DNA from 3 places in the Rossellomorea sp. y25 genome. Region 3 is predicted to be linked to each of the others. Evidence: riboswitches for the same ligand, from Rfam matches in the RefSeq annotation. Region 3 holds a riboswitch; each other region holds the start of a gene.
What was found. A riboswitch is a leader RNA that binds a small molecule or an ion and turns the genes downstream of it on or off. The one in region 3 is predicted to bind S-adenosylmethionine.
Positions count from the first base shown of each region.

Region 1: linked by a shared signal. The riboswitch ahead of AAEM60_RS20215 (O-acetylhomoserine aminocarboxypropyltransferase/cysteine synthase family protein) and the one ahead of metK (methionine adenosyltransferase) in region 3 are both predicted to bind S-adenosylmethionine.
Region 2: linked by a shared signal. The riboswitch ahead of AAEM60_RS20775 (methionine ABC transporter ATP-binding protein) and the one ahead of metK (methionine adenosyltransferase) in region 3 are both predicted to bind S-adenosylmethionine.

Region 1 covers NZ_CP145886.1:4,017,830-4,021,618, forward strand. The annotation lists gene AAEM60_RS20215 (O-acetylhomoserine aminocarboxypropyltransferase/cysteine synthase family protein) at 1-1,256, opposite strand, end outside; SAM riboswitch class I at 1,589-1,707, opposite strand; gene AAEM60_RS20220 (aminotransferase class I/II-fold pyridoxal phosphate-dependent enzyme) at 1,803-2,942, opposite strand; gene AAEM60_RS20225 (DUF302 domain-containing protein) at 3,068-3,451, opposite strand; gene AAEM60_RS20230 (redoxin domain-containing protein) at 3,543-3,789, opposite strand, start outside.
Region 2 covers NZ_CP145886.1:4,148,393-4,152,181, reverse strand. The annotation lists gene AAEM60_RS20790 (6-phospho-beta-glucosidase) at 1-77, opposite strand, end outside; gene AAEM60_RS20785 (GntR family transcriptional regulator) at 299-1,024, shown strand; gene chbG (chitin disaccharide deacetylase) at 1,045-1,740, shown strand; SAM riboswitch class I at 2,219-2,324, shown strand; gene AAEM60_RS20775 (methionine ABC transporter ATP-binding protein) at 2,396-3,409, shown strand; gene AAEM60_RS20770 (methionine ABC transporter permease) at 3,399-3,789, shown strand, end outside.
Region 3 covers NZ_CP145886.1:3,652,615-3,656,403, forward strand. The annotation lists gene metK (methionine adenosyltransferase) at 55-1,257, opposite strand; SAM riboswitch class I at 1,469-1,612, opposite strand; gene pckA (phosphoenolpyruvate carboxykinase (ATP)) at 1,942-3,531, shown strand; gene AAEM60_RS18395 (lmo0937 family membrane protein) at 3,585-3,734, opposite strand.

The DNA.
Region 1 (3,789 bases), 370 kb from region 3:
TCCAAGTCCTCGATCAGGTCCTTCGCAGACTCTAATCCAACAGAAAGTCTCACAAGATCCTCGGTTACCCCTGTAGCACGAATTTCCTGGTCGTTTAATTGCTGATGGGTCGTGGATGCCGGGTGGATGATCAGTGATTTTGCATCCCCTACATTGGCCACATGAGACCAAAGAGAAATGTTATCGACTACTTTCCGTCCGGAATCTCTCCCACCTTTAATACCAAATACGACGATGGAACCCGCTCCGTTTTTCAAGTATTTTTGAGCAAGCTTGTGAGACGGATGCTGAGGCAACCCTGGATAGGATACCCACGCAACGCCATTATGCTGATCTAAATGCTCCGCAATCTTAAAGGCATTCTCTGTGTGACGTTCGATGCGAAGATGAAGCGTTTCTAATCCCTGCAACAGAAGGAATGCGTTTTGCGGACTTAAGCACGCCCCTAAGTCACGAAGCAGCTGCACCCTTAATTTTGTAATGAATGCTGCCGGTCCTACATCCTGTGCGTAGCGCAGTCCATTATAGCTTCGGTCCTCTTCTGTGAAACCCGGGAACTTTTCATGATTCCAATCGAACTTCCCACCGTCAATGACAACTCCCCCGATTGCTGTACCGTGACCTCCGATCCATTTTGTTGCAGAGTGGATGACGATATCCGCTCCCCACTCGATCGGCTTACATACATATGGAGTGGCAAAGGTATTATCGATGATCAACGGGATATGATGGTCATGTGCCACTTTTGCTACCGCTTCAATATCAAGCACATGTAGACTTGGATTCCCGATTGTTTCAGCGAATACCGCTTTCGTTTTAGGAGTGATCGCTTTGCGGAAATTTTCCGGGTCTGTCGGATCTACGAAATGCACCTTGATACCGTATTTCGGGAGAGTGGTAGAGAATAGATTATAGGTTCCACCATAGAGATTGGTAGCTGCTACAATTTCATCACCTGCTCCGGCGATATTTAAGATTGATAGTGAGATAGCGGCCATTCCGGATGATACACCAAGTGCTCCGATTCCTCCTTCTAACAGAGCAAGGCGTTTTTCCAACACGTCTACAGTCGGGTTCATGATGCGCGTATAAATGTTACCCGGCACTTCAAGGGCAAATAATTTTGCCGCATGATCACTGTTATCGAAAACGTAGGATGTCGTTTGGTAAATCGGCACTGCCCTCGAACCTGTAGATGGATCCGGCTCCTGGCCGCCGTGAAGTAGTAGTGTGTCGAAATCGAATGATTTTGTCATAGAGAATTCCTCCTAAATGGTTTTGGTGATTGGGTTTCCGTTTTGCGGTTGAATGTTTTGGACGTTTGCCTGTTAAAGTTTGTTAGAATTTTGACTGTTGAATTCAGAATGATATTTGACTGTTAAAATAATGCGTTTTTTTAACAGTTGAATTTTCGACTTATTTTAACTGTTAAATATCGTCCCATTTTCTCCTGTTAAATTTCCACCAAAATTCTGCTGTCGAACTCTGAAACTGAAAAATCGAAGAAGTATGTTTCCTTAAGAAGATAGAAGAGGAAAAAATAAAAAACCCTCTTCCTAAGAAGAGGGTCTAATTTAATAGGGTCCTCCTCTTATCTTTCAGGCAATCGCCTGCAGGAATTAGCACCTTTTCATGCGACGCATTACTGCGTACATGAAGGTTGCCGGGTTTCATCGGGCCTAGTCCCTCCACCTCTCTGGATAAGAGCATGTAGTTGTCAATGTGAAAATTCTTGCGTTGAGATGAATTATAAGGGGTAACCGACCTCAACGTCAAGAGTATTTTTAGAATTTTTACATTATTTAATTTTTAACCGAAGCTGTAATCGCTTCGTTAAATTGCACGACGATGTCTTCCCCATCCTCAATACCTAACGATATGCGCACGACATGTGTGTTTATTCCGAGTTTTTCCTGCGCATCCTTCGGCAGGGCACGATGAGACGTTCCTAATGGATATGAGACCGTAGTCTCCACGCCGGCAAGAGAAGGGATGATTTTAATCCAGCCAAGTGATTTGAAGAATGTGCTGATGTCACATGTGTTGGATAGCTCGATCGTTACGATGGCTCCATTTCCTTTATCGGATAAATCCGTTGGGTAATAAACTTCCTTCACGTATTCATTTGCTCGAAGGTCCGCCGCAAGAACTTCGGCATTCCTTGCTTGGGTCCCCATTCGGAGAGCCAGTGTTTTCGCTCCGCGGCATGTCAGCCAGGCTTCAAATGGACTCAGGTTCGAACCGATGTTGACGACTTTTTCTCTCGCTTTTTGAACAAGATCTTCCTTCCCGACTATGACTCCTGCTGTGATATCACTATGTCCTCCGATATACTTCGTGGCACTGTGAGCGACCAGATCCACCCCTTCTAAGAAAGGGTGGCGCAGAAACGGTGTGGCGAATGTGTTATCGATCATTGTTTTCAGGTTGTGTTTTTCAGCGAATCCGACCATTTTAGGGATATCTTCCACTCGCATAAACGGGTTTGTGACGGTCTCACTGTAGATGAGTTTGGTTTGTGGAGTAATGGCTCCCTCTAATTCCTCTAAACTTGTAAAATCAACGAATGAAGTAGAAATACCGAGTGATTTCAGCTCTTCTTTCAGCATATGGAACGTACCCCCGTATAAATCCTCGGCAGCAATGATGTGATCCCCTGATTGCACAACAGCGAGGATACCAACAAGGATGGCCGATAATCCAGAAGAAGTTGCTACACCTGCCGGGGCTCCTTCCAAGTCTGCCACCATCTTTCCAAGCTCGTCTGTATTTGGATTTCCCGTTCTTGTGTAGAGATAAGGAGACTTCCCTTCATAGAAACCCTCCAACTCCTCTAAAGAAGTAAAAGAAAAAGCAGAGGTCTGATAAATCGGAGTCGTCTTACTGCGGATTTCCTCTGTTCCTTTTAACTGACTGTGCACGACCTTAGTTGTGAATTTCATCTCTCTTTCATCCTTCCTGAATCTATGTATTTTTAAAAGTGTATCATATTCAGAAGATTGTGAGGAGTAAGATCTTTTGGAGGCATAAAAAAACACCTGCCAAATTGCAACAGGTGCACTGCGTTTTATTGAACGTTTTCCAAACATCCGATCAGGCGATTTTCAATATCCAATGCCAGGCTTTTTAGTTCATCGTTATCCACCATCTCGATCAGCTTGCTTGGTTTTGCCATACCGATCTTGGTGGTACCGCCTTCTGTGTATACCGTCACTTTGCAAGGAAGGAAGTAGCTTACGAGCATGCTTTCTTCCAGCACCTTTTTAGCTTCATGTGGATTACACACCTCTAATACGACTACTTCTTCGTTGAAATCAAGGCCCTTATCCTGCAATTTCTGGGCAAGATCGAGATTCCATAGTACACCGAAGCTCTCATCTTTCAGGACAGTTTCTACCGCTTCCACTGCTTCTTTCACACTCATTGAAACTTCCTTTGTGTAATGAAACATGTTCACATCTCCTCCTTTTTTTATCACATTCATTTAATACCTCATAGAGTATAAGGTCAAACATCGATATTCAGAGGTCCGTCCCTCTCCATTATTCCATTCCTTCGACCATTTTACCCATCATGTCTTCGTTCATGGGGCCGACGATTTTGTGTTGGATGATGCCTTTGGTGTCGATCATGTAGGTGGTCGGGATGGTAAATACACGGTATTCGTCACCGACCGCCCCCTCTTTATCCATTGGGACAGGGAAGGTCAGTTCATAACCGTCGACAAATTGGTGGACTGCTTTTTCCCCATCGTCCATGGACGTCAGATTGACGGCAAGGATTTCAACG
Region 2 (3,789 bases), 500 kb from region 3:
TATCGGTGGATGAACCCCTCGATAATTTCTGGTGTATAGCTTGATCCGCCTCCGATTATGACCACCTTTAATGACATTCTGTCGAGCTCCCTTCATTTTGAAAGCGATTTCTATTTTCTATAATGTATCATACAAATTTTCACTCGTCTATATATTGTAATGACAAATATAAATATTATGACTATTTTTTATTTAATTGTAATAACAAATTATTTTTATGATAAAATGATTAGGAATAGAGAATTGCACGTGGATGTGTTATAACAAATATAGGAAGAAAGTGGAAGGGAGAAACAGAATGAAAGAGACACAAGAAGCAAAGGCCCTGCATTCGCATGTAAAAGAAGAAATCATCCACATGATTAAAAATAAAGAATATGCGCCGAATACAAAACTGCCGACAGAGGCGGAGTTTTGCGAAAAGTTTAATGTCAGCCGTACGACGATCCGGACGGCGCTCCAGCAGCTGACACTTGAAGGTTACGTGTATCGTGAGCAAGGAAGAGGAACCTTTGTCGCAGAAGAGAAAGTCAGTCAAATCCTGTCCTCGACGATCGACAACTACACAGAGCAACTGCGATTACAAGGTAAGAAACCTAAGATCAAGGTACTGAGCATGAATGTCATCCCGGCAGAATCCACAGTGGAAAAAGCGTTGGAATTGAAGAATGGAGATCCCGTCAATCGGTTAGAGAGGATCCGATATTCAGACGGGCTGCCCCTGCAATATGAGGTGGCCTATCTGCCCTGGTACAAGACGCCAGGCCTTGATAAAGACGAATGTGAAAGATCTCTTTACAAGCTCCTGGAAACACAGTTTGAGATAAAAATTAAAAAAACCATCGAAACCATCGAGCTATTTTTAGCAGATGAGCGAGTGGCAGGGAAGCTTGAGGTACCAGAGGGGACACCTTGCTTTATGATCGAAACGACAGCTTATGTAGAGGATGGATCCGTGATCGAATTTTCCAAAGCGATCTTCAGAGGAGATAAAGCGAGCTTTCTTGTAGAAAGAACCTATTAGAAAAAAGGGGATGGGGGATTATGAGGAACGTGATCGTCAATGCAGATGACTTTGGTTTATGCCGGGGAGTGAACTATGGCATCGTTGATAGTCACCGGTTTGGAATTGTCAACTCAACAACGATGCTTGTCAATATGCCCGGGACTCTGCATGCGTTGGAATTGGCGAAGGTTTTTCCTGAATTAAAGGTTGGGATCCATTTAACACTGACATGCGGGAGACCGGTTTCGGCCGGGGTACCATCACTACAGGATGAAAGAGGCTTTTTCCGTTACACCAGCAGGATTTTTGAAGAAAAAGAAATCAATGTGGATGAGGTTGAAATGGAGTGGGAGGCTCAGGTGGATAAATTTCTATCATTCGGTCTGCCCCTTTCTCATATTGACAGTCATCATCATGTTCATAGCTTTCGACCACTGATCCCGGTGGTGAAGAGATTGTCAGAGCGCTTTGGGGTACCGGTCCGGAATGTTTTTGGTGATAAGGGTGGCGAAATGGATGTGTTAACCGATCGGTTCTCGATGGACTTTTATGGGGACGGAGTGTCGGTTGAAGGATTGAAGAGGATTTTGGACAGCAGGGATGGAGGTGAGACGCTTGAGATTATGTGTCATCCGGCTTATGTTGATTCCTATTTGAAGATGAATTCTTCTTATTGTGAGCAGCGGTTGAGGGAGTTGGATGTGTTGACAGTGATTAAGGAGTGGACGTTTTAGTTTTCGTTTGGTTGTTTGAGAGATTAGAATATTTGTAGTGAGTTGTTATGACAAATGATCGGGGTGCTGCTATTGAAGGTAGTGCCTTTTTGTATTGGTAATGGAGGTTAGTCCCAATTGGAGGTGGAAAGGAATGTTTTTGGATAATATGTATGGTTTTTGAGTCTTTGAGATGGTGTAAAGGCAGGATATTAACTGAAATCGATGTGAGATACATGGATTGATAGGGTGCGAGGAGTTTTATTATCGACATTCCCCCTTTTATTATCAACTTTAGGAATATATTATTAACTGTAAAAAAGTGGATATATTCCACCCCAAGATCAAACCCTAGTCCAACAACACAAAAAAACCTTCCCTAGTACAACAATAAAGATAACGCTTACATAAAAACAACTGTAAAATTCCCTATTGACTTCCATTCCCATACCCAGTATTATCCTCTATAAGATTAAAAAATTAGAAAATTACATACTTTCAATTATCCAGAGTGACCGAGGGATCAGGCCCTACGACGTCCGGCAACCTCCAGTATTGGAACGGTGCCAATTCCTGCAGAATGATTTCATTCTGAGAGATAAGTCGAGATAAACAGGCGATGCTTCTTTCAGTTGAAAGAGGCATTTTTTATTGGATGAAAAAAGGGGTGTGCACATTGATCGAGATTCGAAATCTAGTTAAAACCTACAGTACAAAAAAGCAAACGGTGGTCGGTGTCGATAACGTTTCCGTAAAAATCGAAAAGGGTGAGATTTTTGGAATCGTCGGATACAGTGGAGCGGGGAAGAGTTCACTCATTCGCTGCCTGAATTTATTAGAAACCCCTACATCAGGAGAAATCATCATTGACGGACAGGATTTCACGAAACTCACGTCCAAACAATTAAGACTCGCCCGTCAAAAAACGAGCATGATCTTTCAACATTTTCACTTGATCAAATCCAAAACGGTGTTTGACAATCTGGCTTTTGCCTTGAAAGCGGCTAGTGTACCTAAAGCGAAAATCAAGCCCAGAGTCGTCGAGCTCCTTGAGATGGTCGGTCTATCGGACAAAGCAGATGCGTACCCGGCCCAGCTCAGCGGAGGACAAAAGCAAAGAGTCGGGATTGCGAGAGCCCTTGCGAATAACCCATCGGTTTTACTTTGCGACGAAGCGACCTCGGCACTCGATCCGAATACAACGAAATCAATCTTGAAACTATTGAAAAAGATTAATAAAGAACTAGGTTTGACCATCGTCCTCATCACCCACGAGATGGAAGTGGTGAAAGAAATCTGTGACCGGATGGCCGTGATGCAGGACGGGAAAATCGTGGAGGAAGGGCCGGTTTACGACCTGTTTGCAGAACCTAAGCAGCCTTTAACGAAGCAATTCATTGAAACAATCCTTCAATTTGAACTACCGCCGCACCTCGTGGAATCAAGGAAAGGAAAACTGATCAAAATCCAATTCAAAGGATCGATCGCAGAGGAAAGCGTCGTATCGGAAGTGTTCCAGAAATACAAGGTGCGAGGCAATATCCTACACGGCAAGATCGAATACATTCAGGAAGTTCCACTCGGGATTTTTATCATGGAACTGATCGGCTCCCATGAAGAAATCGAAGCCGCGATCCGGTATATCACGTTGAAGACACAGAGCTTGGAGGTGCTTGAGAATGCTGCCTGATTCATTGACTGCAATTTTACCAGAATTGAATAAAGCCTTTTTTGAAACGGTCTATATGGTGGGGATTTCACTGGGAGTTGCGATTTTAGTGGGATTACCGCTCGGGATTCTTCTTTTCGTAACAGACAAAGGCTTGTTTTTACAAAATAGTTTGATCAAAAAGGTCGTTGGATTTGCCGTCAATATGGTGCGGTCGGTTCCGTTCATTATTCTATTAGTAGCACTCTTACCATTAACCAAACTATTGACCGGAACCACGATCGGACCGACGGCAGCATCCGTATCACTCTCTGTTGCGGGAATTCCATTTTTTGCGAGAATGGTAGAAACGTCATTGCGTGAGATTGATAAAGGTGTCATTGAAGCTTCGGTTTCAGTGG
Region 3 (3,789 bases):
CACTCATCAAAAAGAGACCAACACCCATAAAGTGTTGGTCTCTTTGATCTTATCTTATTCGCCTAACGCTTCTGCTTTTAATGCTTCAGCTTTGTTTGTACGCTCCCAAGGAAGATCAATATCGTTACGGCCGAAGTGTCCGTAAGCAGCTGTTTGCTTGTAGATCGGACGACGAAGGTCCAGCATTTTGATGATGCCAGCAGGACGAAGGTCAAAGTTGTTGCGGACAACATCAATCAATACGTCTTCTGATACTTTACCCGTTCCGAATGTGTCGATTGAAATAGATACCGGTTGAGCAACACCGATTGCATACGCTAATTGAACTTCACATTTTTCAGCTAAACCAGCTGCTACAATGTTCTTCGCTACGAAACGTGCTGCATATGCCGCTGAACGGTCCACTTTCGTTGCATCCTTACCAGAGAATGCACCGCCACCATGACGAGCATATCCGCCGTATGTGTCAACGATGATTTTACGTCCTGTTAAACCTGCATCACCTTGTGGTCCACCGATAACGAAACGACCTGTCGGGTTGATGAAATATTTTGTTTGCTCATCGATCAGTTCTTTCGGTACAACCGGATCGATGACATATTCCTTCAAGTTACGCTGGATTTGCTCAAGCGTTACTTCAGGGTGATGTTGAGTAGAGATAACGATCGTGTCGATTCGAACCGGCTTGTCGTTTTCATCATATTCAACTGTTACTTGCGTTTTTCCATCAGGACGTAAGTAAGGAAGAATTTCTTCTTTACGAACTTCCGTTAAGCGACGGGAAATTTTGTGAGCAAGGGAAATAGGAAGAGGCATAAGCTCTTTCGTTTCATTACAAGCGAATCCAAACATTAACCCTTGGTCACCTGCTCCGATTGCATCGATCTCCTCATCCGTCATTTGTCCTTCACGGGCTTCAAGTGCCTGGTCTACCCCTTGAGCGATATCAGCAGATTGCTCATCGATGGATGTCAATACTGCACATGTTTCAGCGTCAAAGCCGTATTTCGCACGAGTGTAGCCAATTTCACGGATTGTTTCGCGAACGATTTTCGGAATATCGACATACGTACTAGTTGTAATTTCACCTGCAACAAGTACAAGACCCGTTGTAACAGACGTTTCACATGCTACACGAGCATTAGGGTCATTGGTAAGAATTGCATCAAGAATTGAATCAGAAATTTGGTCACAAATTTTATCTGGATGTCCTTCGGTTACGGACTCAGATGTAAACAGACGACGTTTAGTTGACATCAAGGTTCCTCCTTAAGCTATTTGTTAGACTTTGATCTAACAAAACATTAAACAGATACGGTACTCATTCCCTAAGTAGTATGAAGTAAACATGGTTTTTTTATAAAAAAATCATGAATTATGTGCATTTGATCCTCTATAAACAGAAAAAACCCTTCCTCATGATTAAAGCAATAGAGGAAAGGTTTCAGATCATAGCCGCGCCTTTTCTCTCTTATCGTTCAAGGTTCATAGACCTTGCCTCAGTTTAGCACCTTCGCTTAATCGGATCGTTTCAAAGTATAAGATCCATTCACTATTTAGCAGGTTGCTGGGTTTCATAGGGTCTGCTCCCTCCACCAGCTCAGGATAAGAGTATCCGTTCAAGGAACAATGATAACGTTTAGGACTAGAGGTGTCAACTTTTTTTCGAGTGACAGGTTTAACCAATCTTTTAGCCTCTTTTTATGACTTCAACCTATTTTTCTTCATTAAAATAACCTAATGGGGTAATGAGGCTAAACATTTAGATTTTTTCTTCATATATATAAGAAGAAACAAGCTGTATTTGGACGAAAAATGTGACAAAATGAAGACACATTATAAAATTAAATAAATAGTATAGACTAATAGCTTGATTGTGTTATACTATTTTTGTGAAGTAAGCGATGCCATTAAATAAATTTATATAAAGGAAGGGTTCTAATGAATTCAGTGAGCATGTCTAATGAATTAACAGAATTACTTAACGGTCAAAATATTCAGGAACAATTATCTGTTTCCCAACTAGTTGAAAAAGTCCTTCAACGCAATGAAGGCGTTTTAACATCATCAGGTGCAGTCAGAGCAGAAACTGGTAAATACACAGGACGCTCTCCTAAGGATAAATTTATTGTTGAAGAACCATCCACGAAGGATAAGATTGAGTGGGGTTCTGTCAATCAACCCATCTCTTCAGAATCATTCGATAAACTATATACAAAAGTGATCAATTACTTAAAAGAAAAAGAAGAAGTGTTCTCATTCCAAGGGTTCGCAGGTGCAGACCCAAAACATAGACTGCCGATTCAGGTTATCAACGAATTTGCTTGGCATAATCTTTTCGCTCATCAATTATTCATTCGCCCGACAGAAGAAGAGCTAAAGGGTCACCAATCAGAATTCACAATCGTTTCTGCTCCGAACTTCAAGGCGGATCCCGAAGTTGACGGAACTCATTCTGAAACATTTATCATTGTATCATTCGAAAGAAGAATTGTCCTGATTGGTGGTACTGAGTATGCAGGTGAAATGAAGAAATCGATTTTCTCTGTCATGAACTACGTGCTTCCTGAATCCGATATCCTTTCCATGCACTGCTCTTCAAACGTGGGACGCGAAGGCGATGTGGCATTGTTCTTCGGTTTATCCGGAACTGGAAAAACGACTTTATCCGCAGACCCTAACCGCCGTTTGATCGGCGATGATGAACACGGTTGGTCTCCAAACGGTGTTTTCAATATCGAAGGCGGCTGCTACGCTAAATGTATCGGTCTGACACGTGAGAAAGAGCCACAAATCTTCGATGCCATCCGTTTCGGTTCTGTCCTTGAAAATGTTGTCCTTGATGACAATTCCCGCATCCCGGATTATGAGGATAACACATTAACTGAAAACACTCGTGCTGCATACCCTCTTCAAGCGATGGAAAACATCGTTGAACCAAGTGTTGCAGGACATCCAAATACAATCGTATTCTTAACGGCAGATGCATTCGGGGTATTACCTCCAATCAGCAAACTGACGAAAGAACAAGCAATGTACCACTTCTTAAGTGGATATACATCGAAGCTTGCAGGTACGGAGCGTGGGATCACTTCACCACAAGCAACGTTCTCAACATGCTTTGGCTCACCATTCCTGCCACTTCCTGCAACTCGTTATGCCGAGATGCTTGGGAAGAAAATCGATGAGCACAATGCACAGGTATTCTTAGTGAACACCGGGTGGACTGGTGGAGAATACGGTGTTGGTAACCGCATGAAGTTATCTTACACTCGTGCTATGGTTCAAGCAGCTCTTGAAGGCGAACTGACTCACGTTGAAACAGAAACGGACGACATCTTCGGTCTGAACATCCCTGTTCACGTTCCTGGTGTTCCTGACGAAGTGCTGCAACCAAAAAGAACATGGTCCAATGAAGCAGCATATGAAGTGAAAGCAAAAGAACTAGCCCACAAATTCAACGAGAACTTCAAGAAATTCTCAAACGTACCATCTGAAATCGAACTTAAAGGCGGTCCATCCGTTAAATAGTCTACTATACAAAGGTCCGTCCCTCATTCTTGAGGGACGGACCTTTGTTATGGTTATAATCCTTTTTTACGGCCGGTGATTCTGTTAAATAAAAAGACTACAATGGCAATAACGAGTAAGATATGGATGATGGCTCCTCCGATTTTAAAGATCAATCCGAGCAACCAAAGGACTAAAAGAATTCCAATAATGGTCCAAAGCATGAGTTTCCCTCCTAATAACTGTGATTGATGCTAAGATTCCCTATTTCCATAAATT